Regions from separate parts of the Nocardiopsis mangrovi genome, predicted to be linked through region 2. Evidence: riboswitches for the same ligand, from Rfam matches in the RefSeq annotation. Region 2 holds a riboswitch; each other region holds the start of a gene.

Region 1 (2,808 bases), on a different contig from region 2:
CGGCCCCGCGCGCGCTGGTGCGGGGCCGCCGCGTTCACGGTGGCGGCCAGGTGCAGCGCGCCTACGCGCTCGGCGGGGACGCGGGCGCCGGTGGTGCGCCCCAGGGGCGTCTCGGCGCGCGAGCGGCGGCCGGGCGCGCCGGCGCCGGTACCGGGGACGCTGAAGAGCCGCGGCCGGTAGGCGGGCGCGGCGTCAGAGGGGGTGCCGTCGGCCTCCGAGGGGCGGCCGGGGGTGTCACCGGGCGGCGGCCCGCCGTCGCCGGGGGTCTGCGCGCCGTCGGCGTCGGGAGCCTGTGCCCCGGAGGCTCCGGACCCCGCGGGACCGTCCGCCCGCGCGTCCGGGCCGGGGCCGCCGGCGGGTTCCGCGCCGGACGGCTCCCCGGACCCGGGCCCGGAGTCCTCCGTTCCGGCGGGGCCGTCGGGGCCGCGGTCCGGCGCGCCGTCCGGCCCGCCGGAACCGCCGTCAGGGGGTTCGGGGTCGTCGTCGCGGGCCTGGTCGAGTGCTTGGCGGAGGCGGTCCTCGTCGAGCCCCGGGGCGTCGAAGGGGTCGCGCCGGCGGCGGTGGGGCAGGGCCAGGCGGGCGGCGTCGCGGACGTCGTCGGCGCTGACCTCGGCGCGGCCGTGCCACGCGGCCAGGGCCATGGCGGCGCGCGCGGTGACGATGTCGGCGCGCAGGCCGTCGACCTCGAAGGCCGCGCAGACCGCGGTGACCTGGCGCAGAGCGGCGTCGGAGAGGGCCACGCCGGGCAGCCGCGTGCGGGCTGCGCGGATGTGCGCGGCGAGCTCGGCCTCCTCGTCCGCGTGGCGGGCGGCGAAGGCGGCGGGGTCCGCCTCGTAGGCGAGCCTGCGCCGGACGACCTCGGCCCGCTGCGCGGGGTCGCGGGTCGCGGCGACCTCCACCGTCAGGCCGAACCGGTCGAGCAGCTGGGGGCGCAGCTCGCCCTCCTCGGGGTTCATCGTGCCCACGAGCAGGAACCGGGCGGCGTGGCGCACCGACACGCCCTCGCGCTCGACGTGCGACGTCCCCATCGCGGCGGCGTCGAGCAGCAGGTCGACGAGGTGGTCGTGGAGGAGGTTCACCTCGTCGACGTAGAGGACGCCGCGGTGGGCCGCCGCGAGCAGCCCCGGCTCGAACGCCTTGACCCCCTCGGTGAGCGCGCGTTCGAGGTCGAGGGAGCCGGCGAGGCGGTCCTCACTGGCGCCGACGGGCAGTTCGACCAGGCGCGCGGGGCGCTGATCGGCGGCGGCCCCGGGGTCGTGGGGCCCGTCGGGGCACCCGGGGTCGGGGGCGGCGGGGTCGCAGGCGAAGCGGCACCCGGGGACGACGCCGATGCCGGGCAGGAGCGCCGCCAGGGCGCGCACCGCCGTCGACTTGGCGGTCCCCTTCTCACCGCGGACCAGCACCCCGCCGACCGCCGGCGATACCGCGTTGATCAGAAGGGCGAGTTTCAGGTCGTCCATGCCGACGACGGCTGTGAAGGGGTAGCGAGCGGAAGCGCCCACGCTGTTCGGTCCTTCCTCGGGAGTCCACGCCCATAGGGGTCGGTCGTGGCGCCGCGCAGTCTCCTGACTCCCAGATCGCCGCTCCCCCGCCGCCTTCCCACCGGGACCTCCGGCAGTGGCGATGGTCGCGGGTTCGCTCCCTGGTCACAGTGGCGGGACCGCCCCGGATTCGCACCGGGTTCCTGCTGACGGCGGGGCATCACGGTCCCCGCCGGTCGGCGCCGCCCACCACGATCTCACACGCCTGCGCGGGTCCTCCGGCCGCCGGGTGCCTCCGACCGGGCGACGACCAGGCCAGATCCGGCCGAATCGCCCGGACCGGCATGGACGACCCCCAATGGGGTATCCCGCCGCCGCAGCCGCCCCCGGAAGGCGGGGCGGATAGGAAGGGGCGGATGTGGGCGTCGTCGAACTGGGTTTCACCGTCATGGGAGCCGCGGTCGTGGTGCTGCTGATCGTCAGGCTCGCCGGCCTGGCCCTCAACCGCTCGGGCGGGCGCACGCCGCCCCGGCGGCGGACACCCGGCGGCGGGGCCGGGTACTACGGCGGAGGCTGGTCGGACGGCGGCGGAGGCGGAGGAGGCGGCGACGGAGGCGGAGGGGGCGGTGGGGGTGGATGCTGATCCGGCCGCACGGAGCGGACGGGTGGGCAGAGGCGGGCGTGAGCGTCATCGAGACGGGCTCCCGCGGCCGGGACCACCCCTCCGGCGACGACGGGGTTCTCCGGCAGCGACCACTGGGACGGCGGGGAGGCGGCTGATCGTCTCCGGACAGAGCAGACGGCGCGATCGAAGGCGGGCAGTCGAGAAGGGAGGACGGGCATGGGTTTCATCGAGGCGCTGTTCCTGATCGCGATCGGGGGCATCGTCGTGGTGCTGGCGGTGGCGGCGTTGCGCGGCCGTCCCGCTTACAACACGAGCACGACCCGGCCGCGGAGGCGGCGGGGCGGCCGTGGAGGCGGCGGAGACGGAGGAGGGAGCGATTCCGGACCGCGCTCCTACGGTGACGGCTACCCGGGCGGGAGCGGCGGCCACGCGGCCGGGGGCGACAAGGCCGTGCACGACGGCGGATCGAGCGGGTGGGGCGGCTGGGGAGGAGACAGCGGCGGAGGTGGCGGCGACGGCGGTGGAGGTGGCGGCGGGGGCGGCGACTGATCCCGGCCGTTCCCGCCCGGCCGGAGCCGGCAGCGCGAACGGCCGGGGGTACGGGTGATCGCGGGCTTCCTCCTCGATGCGGCCATGGGCATCGCGACCGCGATGCCCATGGCCGCCGACCCGCTGATCGGCGGGCTTCTGGACTACCTGACG
Region 2 (2,808 bases):
GATGTTGGCGATGGTGGCGGTCGGCGCGATCGCCATGACGTTGGAGTTGCGCATCCCCAGGGTGCGCACGCGCTCGCGCAGGCCCGCCCAGTCCAGCCGTTCCGTGGTGTCGACGTCGAGGTCGCCGCCGCGCGCCGCCGCCAGCCGGTCCAGGGAGTCGATGGGCAGCACGCCCCGGCTCCACAGCGATCCCGCGAACGACGCGTAGGCTCCCCGTTCCGCCGCGAGCTCGGCCGACGCCTCGATGGCGTGGTAGGAGATCAGCTCCATGCTCTCGTCGGCGAACTCCACGGCGCCCTGCGAGGCCATGGGCAGCCGCAGCCGGAACAGCGCGTCCTGGAAGCCCATGAGGCCCAGGCCCACGGGGCGGTGGCGCATGTTGGCGCGCTCGGCCTCGGGGATCGTGTAGTAGTTCACGTCGATGACGTTGTCGAGCATCCGCACCGCCGTGCGCACCGTGCGGCGCAGCCGCTCGGCGTCCAGCCCGTCCGGGCCGGTGTGGTTGGCGAGGTTGACCGAGCCCAGGTTGCACACCGCCACCTCGTCGGCGCTGGTGTTGAGGGTGATCTCGGTGCACAGGTTGGACGAGTGCACCACGCCGGCGTGCTGCTGCGGGGAGCGCAGGTTGCAGGGGTCCTTGAAGGTGATCCACGGGTGGCCGGTCTCGAAGAGCATGGTGAGCATGCGCCGCCACAGATCGACGGCTGGCACCCGGCGCCACACCTTGATCCCACCGGCGTCGGCGGCCCGCTCGTAGGCGGTGTAGGCGGCGGCGAACTCCGCGCCGTAGAGGTCGTGCAGATCGGGGACCTCGTCGGGCGAGAACAGCGTCCACTCGCCCCCGTTCTCGACCCGCTGCAGGAACAGGTCCGGCACCCAGTTGGCGGTGTTCATGTCATGGGTGCGCCGCCGGTCGTCACCGGTGTTCTTGCGCAGGTCGAGGAACTCCTCGATGTCGATGTGCCAGGTCTCCAGATAGGCGCAGACCGCCCCCTTCCTCTTTCCCCCTTGGTTCACGGCCACCGCCGTGTCGTTGGCGATCTTGAGGAACGGGACGACGCCCTGGCTTTGGCCGTTGGTGCCCTTGATGTGGGCGCCGATGCCGCGGACCGGGGTCCAGTCGTTGCCCAGTCCGCCGGAGTACTTCGACAGGAGGGCGTTGTTGCTGATCCCGTGGAAGATCGACTGGAGGTCGTCGCCGACGGTGGTCAGGAAGCAGGACGACAGCTGGGCGCGGCGGGTGCCGGAGTTGAAGAGGGTGGGCGTGGAGCACATGAAGTCGAACGAGGACAGCAGTTCATAGAACTCGATGGCGCGCGCCTCGCGGTCGTCCTCGCGCAGGGCCAGGCCCATGGCCACGCGCATGAAGAACGCCTGCGGCAGCTCGTAGCGGGTGCCGTCGCTGTGCAGGAAGTACCGGTCATAGAGGGTCTGCAGGCCGAGGAAGGTGAAGTGCAGGTCGCGCTCGGGCCGCAGGGCGGCGCCCAGGCGGCCGAGGTCGAAGGACGCCAGTTCGGGGTCGAGCTGGTCCAGCCGGATGCCGCGCGCGACGTAGTCGGCGAGGTAGCCGGCGTAGCGGCCCGCCATCTCCGACTGGCCGGCCTCGTCGGGCCGCCCCGCGAGGAAGCTCAGGGCTTCGCGGCGGAGCTTGTCCAGCAGCAGCCGGGCGGCGACGTGCGAGTGGTCCGGGTCGGCCTCGACGAAGGCGCGGGCGGCCATGACCAGCGCGAGTTCCAGCTCGTCGGGGCGGATGCCCGGGTAGAGGCTGCGCCTGGCCTCGGTGAGGATCGCCTCGGCCGAAACGCCCGCGAGCCCGGCGCACGCCTCGTGCACCACCGACGCGGCCCTCGTCAGGGGGTCGGTCGCGGGCGGCGCGGGCGCCGCGCCCGCCGGGGCGGTGTCGGTGTCGAGGGTCATGCGTGGCTCCAACCAGGTAGACGTGGACCGGTCGGGTCCTGTCGGGGAGGCACGCAGGCAAGGGGCGGCCACGTCGGTCCCGTGGCGGGCGTCCCCTGATCCGCGGCGGCCCACCCTCGAGGCCCCGTTGCGAGTGCGCGACGTGCGCGCACACCGGTGGCAGGTCTTCGGACTCGCGGGCGCCGGGGCCGGATCCGGCCCGGTCCTACTGGCCGTCGCTTCCCGGGCGCCGTGCGCCCAGTGCTCGTTGACGGCGGTCGTTCCCGCTCACCGCTGCGGGGCAGTCCCGGATTCGCACCGGGTTCCCTCTTGCCTCACCGGGGAGGCGCCCCGGTGAACCACCAGCGCGAGCGATACTACATCTAGGGGCAGCCAACGGCGAACACCGCAAGATGAGCGCGTGTCACGCTGCTCAGCGGATGACAGGACGACCCGTTCCGTGCTAACGGGTGCGCGCGGGTACCCGCTCGACCGGTGTGCGGGCGCGGCGGCGATCCGTCCTCCGCCACCCCGTTACCGGGGCGCGGCGGTCGGCACGGCCGGCGGTCAGCCGTCGATCAGGCGGTCCAGGGCGTCCTCCTCGAGACCGAGGTCGACGCGGATCCGGTAGCGGGTGCGCAGCAGTTCCATGAGGAGGTCGTGCACATACGGCGAGACGTCCTGGTGGCGGAACCGCTCGACCCCCAGGGTGGCCCACGCGTGGGCGCCCTTGAGGTCGTCGTGCGCCTGGAGGGTCTCGGCGATGTGAATGTAGGTGGGCAGGTTGCGCGGGCCTTCCGAGCGCAACCGCTCCAGCTGGGCGTAGGCGGTGTCGACGAGGTCGAGCTCGAACAGCGCGCCCGCCTGGAGGGCGCGGGCGTCGATGATGGTCACGCCGCCGTCGTCGATCGC
Region 3 (2,808 bases), on a different contig from region 2:
AGGAGCACGGCCGCCAGCACCCCGGCGCACAGCCCCACATCGGACCAGGCGGCGCCGCTCAGCGACCCCAGCAGCCAGAACAGCACGCCCCGGGTCTGCTCGGCGTCGGCAGAGGAGATCACGATGACCGAGGTGAGCGCGGAGAACAGCTGCATGGCCGCCACCCCCGACAGCACGACGCGGTCGGTCGTGGCGCCGGCGGCGAAGCCGAGCACCAGGACCAGGGCGAAGGAGGCCGCGGCGCCGGCGAACGCGCCCGCCGACAGCGACACCGCCCCGGCGCCGACCCCCAGCACGGCGACCAGCACCGCCCCGGTGGAGGCGCCGGAGGAGATGCCCAGCACGAACGGGTCGGCGAGCGGGTTGCGCAGCAGCGACTGCATGATCGCGCCGCACACCCCCAGGCCGGCGCCGCACACCGCGGCCAGCATCGTGCGGGGCAGCCGCAGCTCCCACACGATGCCCTCGCGGATCGGCGTCAGCCCCGACTCGCCCCAGCCGGCGCGCGCGGCCACGACCGCCCAGACGTCGCCGACGGCGATGCCCGCGGGGCCGATCGTGATGGCGGCGGCGACCGACGCGGCCAGCAGCGCGAGGCCGCCGCACCACAGGACGGCCATGCGGCGCACACCGGGGGCCGTGCGGACTGCGGGTCCGGCCATGTGCCCGCTCAGCCGGCCAGTCCGAAGCCGCGCAGGGCGTCGGCCACCTGCTCGACGCCCTCCACCGTTCGGATCGAGGGGTTCAGGGCCGCACCGCTCAGCAGTACGTAGCGCTCGTTCTCGACGGCGTCCATGTGCCGGGTGACGGGGTGGGACTCCAGGAACCCGATCTTGGCGGCGGCGGACTCGGCGGTCTGGCTGTCGCGGGTGAGGTCGCCGATGACCAGCACGTCGGGGTCGCGTTCGGCCACGGTCTCCCAGTTGATCTGCGGCCACTCGTCGCGTGTGTCGTCGAAGACGTTGCGGGCGCCCACGGCCTCGGTGATGATCCCGGGGGCACCGCAGCAGCCCGCCATGTACGGGGACTCGGCGTTGGCGAACCAGTAGAGCAGGGTGGTACCGGAGGCGTCGACATCGGCGGTCGCCGCCTCGATCCGGCCCTGGAGGTCGGCCACCAGCTCCTCGCCGCGCTCTTCGACGCCGAACACGCGCGCGAGGTCGCGGACCTCGGTGTGGACGGCGTCCATGGTCAGCGGCTCCTCGCGCGCGCCGTCCTCGCCGCTGTCGGTCTTGCCGCACTCGGTGGGGGAGAGGTAGACGGGGACGCCGAGCCGCTCGAAGTCCTCGCGGGGGGCGACGCCGCCCTCTCCCAGCGTGCCCTGGAAGGAGGCGGCGACGAAGTCGGGCTCCTCGGCCAGGACGCGTTCGAAGGACGGTGCGTTGTCGGCCAGGCGGGGCACATCGGCGTTGGCCGCCTCCAGGCCCTCGGCCACGGGGTCGGTCCACGTGGCGGTGCCCGCCATGCGGTCGGCCAGGCCGAGGGAGAGCAGGATCTCGGTCGCACCCTGGTTGAGGGAGACGGCGCGCTGCGGGGGGCTGTCGACGGTGACGTCGCGGCCGCAGTCGTCGACGGTGCGCGGATAGCCCGCCGCGTCCCGGGTGCCGGCGTCGGTCCCTGCGCCGGTCCCGGGGCCGCAGGCCGTGAGGGGGACGAGGAGCAGGGCGGCGGTGAGGGCGAAGGCGGGCGCGGAACGGCGGGGGGCCGTCATAGGGGTCCTTCGGCGTCGGGGGCTCGGTCGCGGAGCCCGGCGAACGTATGTCCCCTCCGCGCGCCATGGGGCGCCCGGAGGAGCCAGCAGGTCTTCGGACTCGGGATCCCCCGGGTGAGGCGCCTTCCCGGACGTCCGTCCAGTGGCCGCTGCCCCGCCCGTCCCCCTCACCGCTGCGCGTCAGCTCCGGATTCCCACCGGATTCCCTGACCCGAAAAGCACGGGTTCGACTGGCGGGCGCAACCTATCACACCGGATCCGGCGTCCTCGGGGGCGCCCCGGGCCTTGCCCGGGCGGGCGGCGAAGGGGCCGGCCGGCGACGGTGGCCGCGGGGCGGGTGGACGGACCGGTGTCACCCGGCCGCCCCCCGCAGGACGATCCGGGCGATGCGGGTGTCGATGGGCGAGGCGCCCGCCAGCGGGGTACCGCGGGTCCACAGCGTCGTGCCCGCGATCTCACCGGTGGGGGCGAACGGGGTGGCCGATGCACGGACACCGCCGCGGAACACGGCGGCGAACTCGCGGCGGCGCGGCGCGTCCGGCGACGGCCCTGCGAGGTCGAACTCGGCGAGTCCGGCGAACTCCGTGGCGGCCGCGCGGGCGCCGGACTCCTCGGCGAGTTCACGGCGTGCCGCGTCGGCGGCGGCCTCACCCGGTTCGATGCGGCCTCCGGGCAGCTCCCACTGGCGGCGGGCCCGGTCGAAGACGAGCAGGACGCGGCCGGCGTCCACCGCCACCATCAGGGCCAGCGGCACGGGCACGGTCCCCGCGGTGGGGGCCGCCTGCTCCTCCCGGACCCGGTGAAACGCCACCAGGATGTTGCCCCGCGCGTCCGCGACGATCATCGGCGTCTCCAGCGTCGGTCGTTCCGGCCCTGCCGCACATGATACTTGACACGAGTTAGCAAGTACTTGACGATTGGCGTCAAGATAACGAACGGATCGATGGGAAGGCGCGACGTGCACACCGGAACCCCGACCCCGTCCCCGGCGCACGGCGCGCTCGCGGACCAGCTCGCGGCCGTCGCCGCCGCCCGGCTCCTCGACCCGCTGGAGATCCTGCTCGACGGCGACGCCTCCGTGGAGCGGGTGCGGGCGC
Region 4 (2,808 bases), on a different contig from region 2:
CGACCTGGACGTGCCGGATCCCCGCGCGCTCCAGGTCGGCGATCTCGTCGCGCAGCGCGAGCGCCACCTGGCGCGCGGTGTCGCCCAGCGGCTGGTCGTCGCGGACGAAGGACCACGCGAGCATGGTCACGGGGCCGGTGAGCATGCCTTTGACGGGGCGGTCGGTGCGCGACTGCGCGTAGGTGATCCAATCGACGGTCAAGGGCTCGGGCCGGGACACGTCGCCGTAGAGGATCGGCGGGCGCACGCACCGCGAGCCGTAGGACTGCACCCACCCGCCGCGGGTGGTGGCGAAGCCGCTCAGGCGCTCGGCGAAGTACTGCACCATGTCGTTGCGCTCGGGCTCGCCGTGGACGAGGACGTCCAGCCCGATGTCCTCCTGGAGCGCGATGACCCGGTCGATCTCGGCGCGCATGCGCCGCTCGTACTCCCCGGTGGTGATCCGGCCCGCACGGTGGTCGGCGCGCGCCCGCCGGACGTCGGCGGTCTGCGGGAACGAGCCGATGGTGGTCGTCCGCAGGACCTGTCCGTCGCCGGCGTCCCGCCCCACCCGGGCGGGGGTGTCGCCCAGGGCGTCCAGGCGCGCGCGCACGCGCGGATCGCGGAAGGACGCGGGTGCGGGCGCCGCCGCGCGGGCCCGGTCCAGTTCGGCGGCCAGGGCGTCGCCGCCGCCGGAGAGGGCGCGGCCGAGCAGCACCACCTCGTCCACTTTCTGCCGGGCGAACGCCAGCCGCTCCCGCAGCACGGGGTCGAGGCCGGTCTCACCCGCCAGGTCGATGGGCACGTGCAGCAGGGAGCACGACGTGCTGACGGTCACCCGCCCGGCCAGGCCCAGCAGGGCGCCGAGCGAGGACAGGGCGGCGGCGATGTCGCACCGCCACACGTTGCGTCCGTCCACGACTCCGGCGACCAGGGTCTTGTCGCCCAGGCCCGAGACGGCGGCGATGTCGGCGACGGATTCGGGGCCGCTCACCAGGTCGAGTCCGATGCGCTCGACGGGGGTGCGCTTGAGGGCGTCCAGTGCCCCGGGGCCGATCGCGCCGAAGTAGGTGGACACCAGCAGCTCGGGCCGGTCCGCGAGGCCGCCCAGGGCGCTGTAGGCGCGTTCCAGGGCCGCCACCTCGGCGCGGCCGTCGTCGGTGGCCAGGACGGGTTCGTCGAGCTGCACCACAGCCGCTCCGGCCGCCGACAGCTGGGCCAGCAGCTCCGCGTAGCACGGGATCAGCTCGTCCAGCAGGTCGAGCGGGCGCCAGCCCTCGGGCGCCCCTGCCGCGGGCTTGGCCAGGAGCAGGAAGGTCAGCGGGCCCACCAGGACCGGGTGTGTGGGTATCCCCAGCCCCTTGGCCTGGGTGAACTCCGATAGCGGCTTGGTGCCGGCGAGGCGCGGGCGCGTCGTCGGCGACAGTTCGGGGACCAGGTAGTGGTAGTTGGTGTCGAACCACTTGGTCATCTCCAGGGGCGGGGCGTCCCCCGACCCGCGCGCCATGGCGAAATAGGTCCGCAGTTCGGCCTCGCGGCCCTCGGCTCCGCCGGCCGCGCCGGCGAAGCGCTCGGGAACGGCGCCGAACAGGACCGCGGTGTCGAGCATGTGGTCGTAGTAGGAGAACGTGTTCGACGGGATCTCGTCGATCCCCGCGGCGCTCAGTTCCGTCCAGACGCCGCGGCGCAGCCGCGCGGCGACGGCGTCGAGTTCTCCGGCGGGGATCCGCCCCGCCCAGTACCCCTCGCAGGCCCTCTTCAGCTCGCGGTCGGGGCCGATGCGGGGGTAGCCGTGAACGGTGGTCGTCATCGGGCGCCCCCGCGGGTGGCGACCGTGTGCGGTGCTCGCATGGCCTCGTCTCTCCCTCGTCGATCAGCCTGGGGTCCAGGGCTCCGGGGAGGAAGGAGGGCACGCGGCAGCGGGCTCCACCGCCCTCCCGCGGGGCGCACGGACCACCGCGTCCGCATGGGTGCGGCCGCGGGCGATCGGCAGGTATTCGGACTCGCGGGCGCGGTGCGGCGGGGTTCCGCCGCTCCTCCTACCGGCCGTCGCTTCCCAGGCGCACGCGTGCGCCCAGTGCTGTTGACGGCTTTCGTTCCCACTCACCGCTGCGGGGCAGTCCCGGATTCCCACCGGGTTCCCTCTTGCGACCCCCACGGCCAGGCCGTGGGGCGTACCGATCGCGGTTGCCAGTATAGGGAGAGGCGGCCGGATACGGCCCCCTCCCCTCCCCGCCCTGGACGCGTGCCCCGCTCACGGTGGCCGCGCGGCGTGTCGCGGCGTGAGCACATTGCCCCGTTTATTACGCTCGCGGGTCTCCGCCCCTTTCATTCGGAGTTCCGGTCCCGGCGGACCGAGACGAAACCGATACCTGATCTTCCGAACCCGCAGGACCTTCGGGACCGACAAACGGAACAAACGGGCCCCAAGAAACACGAAGACGCGAGAGAACCCTTTCCTTGACGAACGACCCCGAACCCCCGCTCGCACCCACCCCCTCCCCCCCTGCCGACCGCGGCGGCGCCGCTCGAAGACCGCGTGTGGCGGTGATGTCCGCGGCTGCCGCGGCGGCGGTCGCGCTGGGGGTGGCCGCCTGCACCATCACCGACGCGGCGCAGAGCTCGGACTCCGGGGACGACCGCACACCGGCGAGCGGCCCCGCCGACGAGCTGACCGCCGTCGACCCGGACACCATCCCGGGCCTTGAGGAGGACGGGGCCGAGGACGAGGGCGGAGGCGTTTCGGTGACGCTGTCCTACCCGGTGATCCCCAACGCCGACCCGCTGGCGGAGCGGCTGGCGCAGATCGCCGAGCGCGACGCGGCGGAC

The links. A riboswitch is a leader RNA that binds a small molecule or an ion and turns the genes downstream of it on or off. The one in region 2 is predicted to bind cobalamin.
Region 1: it holds a riboswitch for cobalamin, as region 2 does, so the genes downstream of both, ACFO4E_RS05430 (putative cobaltochelatase) here and ACFO4E_RS17605 (ribonucleoside-diphosphate reductase subunit alpha) in region 2, are expected to answer to the same signal.
Region 3: it holds a riboswitch for cobalamin, as region 2 does, so the genes downstream of both, ACFO4E_RS15830 (ABC transporter substrate-binding protein) here and ACFO4E_RS17605 (ribonucleoside-diphosphate reductase subunit alpha) in region 2, are expected to answer to the same signal.
Region 4: it holds a riboswitch for cobalamin, as region 2 does, so the genes downstream of both, metE (5-methyltetrahydropteroyltriglutamate--homocysteine S-methyltransferase) here and ACFO4E_RS17605 (ribonucleoside-diphosphate reductase subunit alpha) in region 2, are expected to answer to the same signal.

What each region holds. Positions count from the first base shown of each region.
Region 1 covers NZ_JBHSFQ010000003.1:350,296-353,103, forward strand. Annotated here, with positions in the region: gene ACFO4E_RS05430 (putative cobaltochelatase) at 1-1,502, opposite strand, end outside; cobalamin riboswitch at 1,559-1,687, opposite strand; gene ACFO4E_RS05435 (hypothetical protein) at 1,900-2,124, shown strand; gene ACFO4E_RS05440 (hypothetical protein) at 2,323-2,655, shown strand; gene ACFO4E_RS05445 (hypothetical protein) at 2,740-2,808, shown strand, end outside.
Region 2 covers NZ_JBHSFQ010000017.1:57,321-60,128, forward strand. Annotated here, with positions in the region: gene ACFO4E_RS17605 (ribonucleoside-diphosphate reductase subunit alpha) at 1-1,917, opposite strand, end outside; cobalamin riboswitch at 2,059-2,275, opposite strand; gene ACFO4E_RS17610 (hypothetical protein) at 2,464-2,808, opposite strand, start outside.
Region 3 covers NZ_JBHSFQ010000014.1:115,353-118,160, forward strand. Annotated here, with positions in the region: gene ACFO4E_RS15825 (FecCD family ABC transporter permease) at 1-662, opposite strand, end outside; gene ACFO4E_RS15830 (ABC transporter substrate-binding protein) at 671-1,711, opposite strand; cobalamin riboswitch at 1,780-1,961, opposite strand; gene ACFO4E_RS15835 (NUDIX domain-containing protein) at 2,064-2,555, opposite strand; gene ACFO4E_RS15840 (hypothetical protein) at 2,655-2,808, shown strand, end outside.
Region 4 covers NZ_JBHSFQ010000009.1:75,567-78,374, reverse strand. Annotated here, with positions in the region: gene metE (5-methyltetrahydropteroyltriglutamate--homocysteine S-methyltransferase) at 1-1,789, opposite strand, end outside; cobalamin riboswitch at 1,951-2,176, opposite strand; gene ACFO4E_RS11950 (polysaccharide deacetylase family protein) at 2,530-2,808, shown strand, end outside.